Regions from separate parts of the Bradyrhizobium sp. 187 genome, predicted to be linked through region 1. Evidence: riboswitches for the same ligand, from Rfam matches in the RefSeq annotation. Region 1 holds a riboswitch; each other region holds the start of a gene.
What was found. Region 1 has a riboswitch for cobalamin ahead of IVB19_RS38075 (5-methyltetrahydropteroyltriglutamate--homocysteine S-methyltransferase). Riboswitches for the same ligand answer to the same signal wherever they lie in the genome.

Region 2: another riboswitch for cobalamin. It lies ahead of IVB19_RS12960 (energy-coupling factor ABC transporter permease); the one in region 1 lies ahead of IVB19_RS38075 (5-methyltetrahydropteroyltriglutamate--homocysteine S-methyltransferase).
Region 3: another riboswitch for cobalamin. It lies ahead of IVB19_RS12980 (TonB-dependent receptor); the one in region 1 lies ahead of IVB19_RS38075 (5-methyltetrahydropteroyltriglutamate--homocysteine S-methyltransferase).
Region 4: another riboswitch for cobalamin. It lies ahead of IVB19_RS12895 (DUF1636 family protein); the one in region 1 lies ahead of IVB19_RS38075 (5-methyltetrahydropteroyltriglutamate--homocysteine S-methyltransferase).

What each region holds. Positions count from the first base shown of each region.
Region 1 covers NZ_CP064694.1:203,319-205,509, reverse strand. The annotation lists partial or broken gene IVB19_RS38075 (5-methyltetrahydropteroyltriglutamate--homocysteine S-methyltransferase) at 498-1,368, opposite strand; cobalamin riboswitch at 1,466-1,661, opposite strand; gene IVB19_RS38070 (hypothetical protein) at 1,840-2,007, opposite strand.
Region 2 covers NZ_CP064693.1:2,751,959-2,754,149, forward strand. The annotation lists gene IVB19_RS12950 (cobyrinic acid a,c-diamide synthase CobB) at 1-73, shown strand, start outside; gene cobA (uroporphyrinogen-III C-methyltransferase) at 70-801, shown strand; cobalamin riboswitch at 847-1,066, shown strand; gene IVB19_RS12960 (energy-coupling factor ABC transporter permease) at 1,104-1,781, shown strand; gene cobF (precorrin-6A synthase (deacetylating)) at 1,830-2,191, shown strand, end outside.
Region 3 covers NZ_CP064693.1:2,755,446-2,757,636, reverse strand. The annotation lists gene IVB19_RS12980 (TonB-dependent receptor) at 1-1,068, opposite strand, end outside; cobalamin riboswitch at 1,185-1,386, opposite strand; gene IVB19_RS12975 (histidine phosphatase family protein) at 1,459-2,031, shown strand; gene cobT (nicotinate-nucleotide--dimethylbenzimidazole phosphoribosyltransferase) at 2,032-2,191, opposite strand, start outside.
Region 4 covers NZ_CP064693.1:2,738,460-2,740,650, reverse strand. The annotation lists gene cobW (cobalamin biosynthesis protein CobW) at 1-527, opposite strand, end outside; gene IVB19_RS12895 (DUF1636 family protein) at 524-907, opposite strand; cobalamin riboswitch at 1,003-1,220, opposite strand; gene cobO (cob(I)yrinic acid a,c-diamide adenosyltransferase) at 1,261-1,896, shown strand; gene IVB19_RS12885 (cobyric acid synthase) at 1,907-2,191, shown strand, end outside.

The DNA.
Region 1 (2,191 bases):
ATCGGACGGTCGTACCGTCAAACTCTGCGTACAGATTTGAGATCGGCAATTGCCATGCCAGCGAACCCAGATAAGCCATGTTCAGGCTTCGGCGCTCGTCTGTTACAAACGAGCGGGATTTCGGCGGCGGCGCAAAGAGCCGGCCCGGATATGAGCTCGGAGAGCCTTGAGTCGGCAGGGCGAGGCAAAATCGTGAGCGATGCGCACCGCCGGGCGCCTCGGCTCAGTGTCTCGCCGTAGACCAGCGTAGATCTTTTTACCGCCGTCCCACGTGTGGCCGGCAAGCTGGCAATTAGATCTCATCACAAAACTTTCTGTGCGATGATGTCTAGCCGGGACTGCCGCTTGTCGCATCTGTGACAGTGTATGTATTCATCAAACCAAGACATCCGACGTTGTTCGGTAGCCCGGACTCGTTTTCTGACTAAATCAGCAGCTTGCATGTCAGGTGCAACTGGCATGGGGTTTCTATTGTCCAACGGCACCGTGAGCGCCGCTTTGGCGACAATTGCGTCCAACTGGTCGGGTGCCCGAACCAGATCGACATGAAGCCCGGCAACGGGCAAGGCCAAGGTTGTTTCAAGATTGTCGCCGATAGCTCCGAAATATGTGGCCAGCATGATTTTAAGGGCCGGCACAACCTTTGCGAAATGAGCATAGGCCCGGCGGACAGCCGCCCGAGATGCTTCGTCGACGTCCGTCACCAGGCATGGCTCGTCGAGCTGAACCCATTCAGCACCGCGCGAGGCTAGTTCGCGTTGAACATCGACATAGACTGGGAGGAGCCGATCGAGGCAGCGACAGTGGATTGAATTCGGGATTAACGCTTTTGCCGAGCTTCAGGAAAGTGACTGGGCCAACTAGGACGGGGCGCGTTTGGTAGCCGAGGCTTTTTGCCTCCTCATATTCCTCGATGGGCTTTCGAGAGGAATACTTAACGATCTGATCCCGGTGAAATTCCGGCACCGCGTAGTGGTAGTTGGTATCAAACCACTTCGTCATTTCCTGTGCGGCTACGCCAGGCCCATGCTGAGCGTGACCACCGTCCTGAGCGCCACGCGCCATGGTGAAGTAGGCCTTGAGCGACACAGGACCTTCGGTCCAGCCGTAGACGTCGGGAATGGCGCCGACCATTACGCTGGTATCGAGCACATGGTCGTAAAACGAGAAGTCATTCGACGGAATGACGGTCGCGCCGCGGCATTTCTGCTGTGCCCAATTAGCGACACGAAGTCCACTCCCCGCCTCGAGGAGCTCGGCTTCGCTGGAGTTTCCCGCCCAGTAGCTCTCGAGCGCGAATTTGAGTTCGCGTCGTGGGCCGATGCGTGACATCCCCAGTGTGGCAACGGGAAGCGAAAGAAAAGACATAGCTCAGACCCCATGATTGGGGCAAAGGTCATGGCGGACGCATGCAGCGAATATCGCGTGAGCGACAGCTGCTTGCGCACACCGGGACACCCCCCGTGGACGATATATTGTCGAGGCAAGTCTCCTGGCTCGCGGGTCGTCGCTGCTGTCCGGCCTTCCCGAAGCCGCATGGCTTCAGTGACTTCGTTGGACAGCGGCTCGCCGCTTACGCGGGGGCAGCGCCGGCATTGCACCGGCTTCCCTCTTAGCTCCGGATCAAACGAAATCCGAAGACCACGACGGCTGGCATTAGGCGCACCAGGATCGATCCGTCAACCTACTAAGTGTTGCCGCGATATTGACCAAAAGATTGCGAGCTGCACCAGGTAGGGCACAACGGTCTTACTCCCGGCCTGGTAAAAACGCGTGGATCTTTGGAGTCTCCGCTTGTGAATGCGTCCGCTCAACACCCTCTTGGCGTAGTCGGATGAGCTAACGCGAGCAGAACGAACGCGCTGGGCGGTCCGACATCTGCGTGATCGCGACAAACCTGGTCTTTTCCGTCAGCACCTTCTCGAACTCGCCCGTGAGGAAGTTGCGATCGTCCTCGGGCGGCATCCGCTTGATCACAGCGCCATGAGGCTCCTTAGGAATTGCCAAGGCCGGATTGCTCCAGGATCGAACGGATGATCAGGTCGGACTGCCTGTGTTCGACAGACCCAGGGACGAGCCGCGAGCTCGATCGCTCCGTAGCGTTGCTCAAGATGATCTCCTCGGTGCGCTAAGCACTTACGTCCTGAGCAACTTTGGCGCGCGCCTTCGTTGTTTCCGTCACCGCTGGCGA
Region 2 (2,191 bases), on a different replicon from region 1:
CATTGCCGAGACCGGCTCGCGGCGGGGACAAGCTACCGGCACGTTCTTCCATCTGATCGCGGAGGACCGGTGAGCGGTTTTGTCTCCTTTGTCTCCGCCGGGCCCGGCGATCCCGAGCTGCTCACGCTCAAGGGTGCAGCGCGGCTGCGCGAGGCCGACGTTGTGCTCTATGACGATCTTGCTTCAGGCGCGATCCTCGATCTGGCCCGGCCCGGCGCCAATCTCGTCGCGGTGGGAAAGCGGGCAGGGCGGGCCTCGACCAAGCAGCACCATGTCAACCGCCTGCTGGTCGACTATGCCGTGACAGGCGCGCGCGTGGTCCGGTTGAAGTCGGGCGATGCCGGCATCTTTGGCCGGCTTGAGGAGGAGCTCGAGACGCTGCGCGAAGCGGGCATCGGCTACGAGATCATTCCCGGCGTCACCTCGGCCTGTGTCGCCGCCGCGCAAGCCGGCATTCCGCTGACCCGGCGTCACACCTCGCGCCGCGTGCAGTTCGTGACCGGGGCGGACGTCACCGGCGAGCTGCCGCCAGATCTCAATTGGGTGGCGCTGGCCGATCCGGAGGCGACAACCGTGGTCTATATGGGCCGGCGGACGTTTCCGGCGTTGGTCGTCAAATTGATCGAGCACGGGCTCGCCCCAACCACGCCGGCGTTGTTTGCCGAATCGCTCGGCCGTCCCGATGAGCGGCTGGTCCGCACCACAATTTCGGAACTTGCAGAGCAGCTTGCGCGGGGCGGAGCGGCCTCCACGGCGGCCGTCATCCTGTTCGGCGCGCTGGCGGGGAATTATCCGTCATGACCGCCTCGTCCGCCCGTCGCCCCTTGACGCCCGGCCGGCGAAAGAGGCACACAGGAGACGCATGGTGCTCGACGCGGCGCAAAGCGCCGGAGCATAATCGGGAATGGGGATGGGCGGACCCTGTTGCGGCGCCCAAAACCCCAGCCGCCCCCGCGACTGTAAGCGGTGAGGGACTTCGATCAGCCACTGGGCCGCGAGGCCCGGGAAGGCCGGAGACTCCCAGTGAACCGCGAGCCAGGAGACCGGCCGTGCATGTTTTGAGGCCAAGGCCGTCGGGTGTGACGGCAAGAAGGATCTGAGCCATGCATATCGAACCCGGACTAGTCTCGGACGCCAAGCTCGTATTGAGTTACGCAACCGGCATCGCTGTCGGCGGTGTTGCCCTGAAGCTCGCGGTTGAGACCGTGCGCGAGCAGGGCATCACGTCGTTCGCGGCGCGGACGCTCGCCACCACGGGGCTTGTGTTTATCTTCTTCGAGATCCTGCCGCACTTCCCGGTCGGCGTCTCCGAAGTGCACTTCATCCTCGGCTCGACCTTGTTCCTGCTGTTTGGCGCGGCGCCTGCGGCCTTCGGCCTCGCGTTTGGCCTGCTGTTCCAGGGCATCTTCTTCGAGCCGCCCGACCTGCCGCAATATGGCATGAACGTCACCACGCTATTGGTGCCGCTGTTCGGAATCCAGGCGATCGCCACGCGGATCATTTCGAGCAACACGGCCTATGTCGATCTGAAGTACCGCCAGGCGCTGGCGCTTTCGACGACCTATCAGGCGGGCGTCATCGCCTGGGTGGCGTTCTGGGCGATTTATGGCTCCGGCTTCGGCGCGACCAACCTCGCCAACATCGCGACCTTCGCGGCGTCCTATGCGCTGGTCATCGTGATTGAGCCGCTCGCCGATCTCGGCGTGCTGGCGCTGGCAAAGTCGCTGCGCCGCGTCACCGCGCCCGGCCTCGTCACGCCGCGTTTGCACAACGCGGCCTAGAGACAAGCGAACGGGCGGCCCCATGTGCGGCCGCCTTTCGCAGGCACGATGCTCACGCTCTCTCTGATAGGCATCGGTTGCGGCGATCCCGAGCAGCTCACGCGTGCCGCGATTACTGCCATCAACGCGGCCGATCTCGTCCTGATCCCCCGCAAGGGGACGGCCAAGTCCGACCTCGCCGATCTCAGGCGGACGATCTGCGCCGATGTGCTCACCAGCGACACGACCCGCATTGCCGAGTTCGATCTGCCCGTGCGGGACGCCGCTGAAGCGGACTATCGCAAGGGCGTGGACGATTGGCATGATGCCGTGGCCGCCGTCTGGTCGCAGACGATCGGGGATCATCTCGAAGGAGAGGGCAAGGTCGCGCTGTTGATCTGGGGCGATCCCTCGCTTTACGATTCCTCGCT
Region 3 (2,191 bases), on a different replicon from region 1:
CCTGTTGTCGAGGACGTTGTAGTTAGTATTGAAGGTGCGGTCGTCGATCGTGACGGCACCGAGATCGGTTTTGTTGTAGTTCGAGACGTAATTGCCGGAAACGATCCCCGTCGTCGCATGCGAGCCGCTGAAGGCAATCGGCACCAGCGGCGCACCCCAATAGGCTTTCGAGCGATCTTCCCGATACTCGATCGCGCCCCAGACCTTGAGGCTGTCGGAGATGCGGTAGTTGAGCTGGCCGGAGACATCGAGCGTCTTGGTGTTGGTGTCGTCGGCAAAGCCGTTGAGCGAGGAACGGCTGACGTCGAAGCGGTAGTCCAGCCCCTGCACATTGGTGCTGCCGCCCGAGCCGTAATGCGCCCGGAACGAGTTCAGCGAGTCCCAGGAGAAATCCGCCTCGTTCCGGATCGGACCGGTGTGCGGCTGCTTGGTGACGAAGTTGATCGCGCCGCCGGCGGCGCCCTCGCCTGACATCAGTGATGCCGGACCCTTCAGGAATTCGACAGCCTCCAGATTGGCCGTGTCCATGATCCGCGAGGTCATGTTCTGCGGACCGATCTTGATGCCGTTGTAGAGCGTGTTGATCTGGCTGTTGGTGAAGCCGCGCATGGAGAAAGCCGAAGGCTCGGCCGGATTGTCGCCGGCTGTGACGCCCACCGCTCCCTGCGCGACGTCGGAGACTGTGCGGTAGCCCTGCTCGCGCATGGTTGCGGCCGAGATCACCTCCACGGTCGCGGGTGTTTCTCGCACGGTCAGGCCGAGGCGCGAAGCGCTTTCGGCGACGGCATTGGTGTTGAGCGGCGTCTGTGCCGCCGTGGTCGGCACGACGGGCTTGGGCACTGCGGATGCAGTCCCCGGCCGGCGCGCTGCTGCGCGGCGTGAGCTCTGCGCGTCCCGTCCGGCCGGGCTGGACTGCCTGCGGGATTGTGGCGCCGACACCTCGACGGGCGGCAGTGGCTCGCGGGCCTGCTGCGCCAAGGCCGCTGGCATGTCGATGGCGACGAAAGATGTGAGAGCGGCGGATGCCAGTAGGAAACGGCGTGGTCGTACGATACGAAGGGAATACACGGTCTTGGACCTCGGAGTGACGTCAGTGGCACGTCACCGCGAACCAGGGTCCCATCGTCCGGCTTGCAGCCTTCCGATGAAGCCGAATGTCTGTACTCCCCGACCGACATCTTCGCGTGTGACCACGGCTGACGGCAGGTCTCCTGGCTCGCGGGTCAGTACCTTGCATCGCCTTCCCGGGACCGAGATACCCAGTGGCTCGTGACGCAAGATTCGCCGCTTACAGTTGCGGGGGCAGCCACGGCATTGGGGACAAACTCCCCGCACCGCATTCCCTTTTCATCCCCTCTCGGGGAAACCGTCGCGAGCATCTAGGATTACGATCCAGACAGAGTCAATGTGCCAGTTGCGGCGTTATTGCCACAACGACCAGTTTCCTTGGAGATAAGCATGGGAGGCGAGACCTTCCTCTGGCTGATACGGCACGCGCCCGTCGATGGCGTCGCGGGGACGATCCATGCGGCCGACGCACCGGCCGATCTCGGCGCTCGGGCGCAGCTGGAGGCACTGCGGCAGCGCCTGCCGCGGGACGCCGCGAGCTATGCGAGCCCGTCGCGGCGCACCGTCGAAACGGCCCGCGCGCTGGGGCTCGAGCCGCTGCAGCTGGACGAATTCAGCGAGCAAGACTTTGGCGACTGGACCGGCCGTCGGCATGACGAACTCGCCGCGACCGGTGGCGAGGCCTATGCACGGTTCTGGAGCGATCTGGCGCGCGGACGGCCGCCCGGCGGCGAAAGCTTTGAGGAACAGGTCGCGCGGGTCCGCCTGGGTTTGTCGAAGATCGGCACCGGGGCCGCAACGCTCGTCGTGCATTCCGGCACGATCCGGGCGGCGCTGTGCATCGCGCTCGACCTGACGCCACAAGCGGCCCTGCGCTTCATGATCGATCCGCTGTCGCTGACCAGGATTGACCGGCTCGCGACCGGCTGGCGCGTCGTCTCCGTCAATCAGCGGACGATTTGATCAGGCCGGACGATCAGGCACATTGGCCTGCGCAAAGGTCGCCATGCCGTTGTGGAGCGCGCAGGCCGACCGCACCAGCGGCAGCGCGATGGCCGCGCCCGATCCTTCGCCGAGCCTGAGATCCAGGCTGATCAGCGGCTGCACGTTCAGCGCGCGCAGC
Region 4 (2,191 bases), on a different replicon from region 1:
GCGATCTGGTCCTCAAACACTTCCGACAGTGGCGTCTCATGGTCGAGATTGCCGTCCGCCGCGCGCTGCGCTTCGACGGCGTCGGGGTCGGGCGCAAAACGGCCGGCGGCGACAGCTTCGGCGTCGGCCAGCGCGATCACGCCGTCGACCGTGATGCGCGAACGGATCTCCGGCCAGTCGAACGCCTTCAGCAGCGGCTTGGGCAGCGCCAGGCCCGAGGTCTCGATCAGGATATGATCGGGCCGCACCGGCCGCGACAGCAGCTTCTCCATGGTCGGAATGAAATCGTCGGCGACGGTGCAGCAGATGCAACCATTGGCGAGCTCGATGATGTTCTCTTCCGGGCAATTCGCATCGGCGCAGGATTTCAGAATCTCGCCATCGACGCCCTCGCTGCCGAACTCGTTGACAAGCACCGCGAGCTTCTTGCCGTTGGCGTTGGCAAGCAGATGCTGGATCAGCGTGGTCTTGCCGGAGCCGAGAAAGCCCGTGACGACCGTGACCGGGACTTTTGCGAGCGAATTCATTCGGCGGCCTCCGGCACGACGGCCAAGGGGGAAATGGGGGGAATGCGGGCAAGCGATTGCTTGCGGAATATCTCCGGGCGGCTGCGCCAGGGCACGAGGCCGTCGGGCGCGGCCGCATAGGCCGCGGCGCCCGCGACCACATCGCTCGCATTCGCATCCGACAGACGGCCATAGACATAGGACCAGCGGCCGGGCGCGCTGAGCGCGACGGAGCAACCCTGGTTGCATGCAGACAGGCATTCGACGGGAACCACGCTGACGCCGTCGGGCACGCCGGCCTCGAGGATCGCGCCATGCAGGCGCTTGCCGGGCGTCGTCTCGCCTTCGCCAAGTGTCTCGCCGGCGCGGCAGGTAATGCAGACATGAAGTGTGACGGTCATCGCTTCTTCCAGAATAAACAGCGGGAAGCGATGAGGCCCACGAACCGTTCTTGCGAAGGCCCGTTTCCCCGTCGCGGAACACCCCGTCCGCCGGTCCAAAATCGTCCGCGTTGGCAGGTCTCCCGGCTTGCGGAGCAGGGTTTCCCCTTCGATCCCCGCCTTCCCGATCCCCAGGGGATCAGTGGCTTCGGGCATCTCTCCGGTCACGGTCGCGGGGGCGGCTGCATTTTGGAACCAAATCTTGCCGATTCGGACCCTATCGCATTCCCTCTTCGCCTGTCGTAGGACAGGAACCAACGCCGGGCCACCATTTGCCCCCGACCGCCTCTTGTCAAGCCGAAGGACCCCGTCCGATGACGCCCGAACCGGATACCCAGACGGCCGACGAAACCGACGCCCGCCACGCCTCGAAAATGGCGAAGAAGAAGGTCGCCCGCGACAAGATCATGGCGACCAAGAGCGGCGAAAAGGGCCTGATCATCGTCCACACCGGGGCCGGCAAGGGCAAGTCCTCTTCGGCCTTCGGCATGATCGTCCGCTGCGTCGCCCATGGCTTCCCCTGCGCGGTCGTGCAGTTCATCAAGGGCGCCTGGGACACCGGCGAGCGCCGCATGCTGACCGGCCATTTCGGCGACCTATGCCAATTCCACGCCATGGGCGAGGGTTTTACCTGGGAGACGCAGGACCGCGCCCGCGACATCGCCGCCGCGCGCGCCGGCTGGGAGAAGGCCAAGGAGCTGATCCTCGACCAGAATCTCCGCATGGTCGTGCTCGACGAGATCAACATCGCGCTGCGCTACGACTATCTTGACATCGCGGAGGTCGTCGAATTCCTCACGACGCAGAAGCCGCCGATGACGCATGTCGTGCTCACCGGCCGCAACGCCAAGGACGAGCTGATCGAGATCGCCGATCTCGTCACCGAGATGACGCTGGTCAAGCATCCCTTCCGCTCGGGCATCAAGGCGCAAGCCGGCGTCGAGTTCTAAGAAACTCGCGATGGCGCGCGCATTGATGATCCAGGGAGCCGGCTCGGACGTGGGCAAGTCGCTCATCGTTGCCGGCCTCGCACGCGCCTTTGTGCGACGCGGCCTGCGCGTGGTCCCGTTCAAGCCGCAGAACATGTCGAACAATGCAGCCGTCACCGTTGACGGCGGCGAGATCGGCCGCGCCCAGGCACTCCAGGCGCTCGCCGCCGGCGTCGAGCCGCACACCGACATGAACCCGGTGCTGCTCAAGCCCGAGACCGATGTCGGCGCGCAGGTGATCGTGCAAGGAAAACGC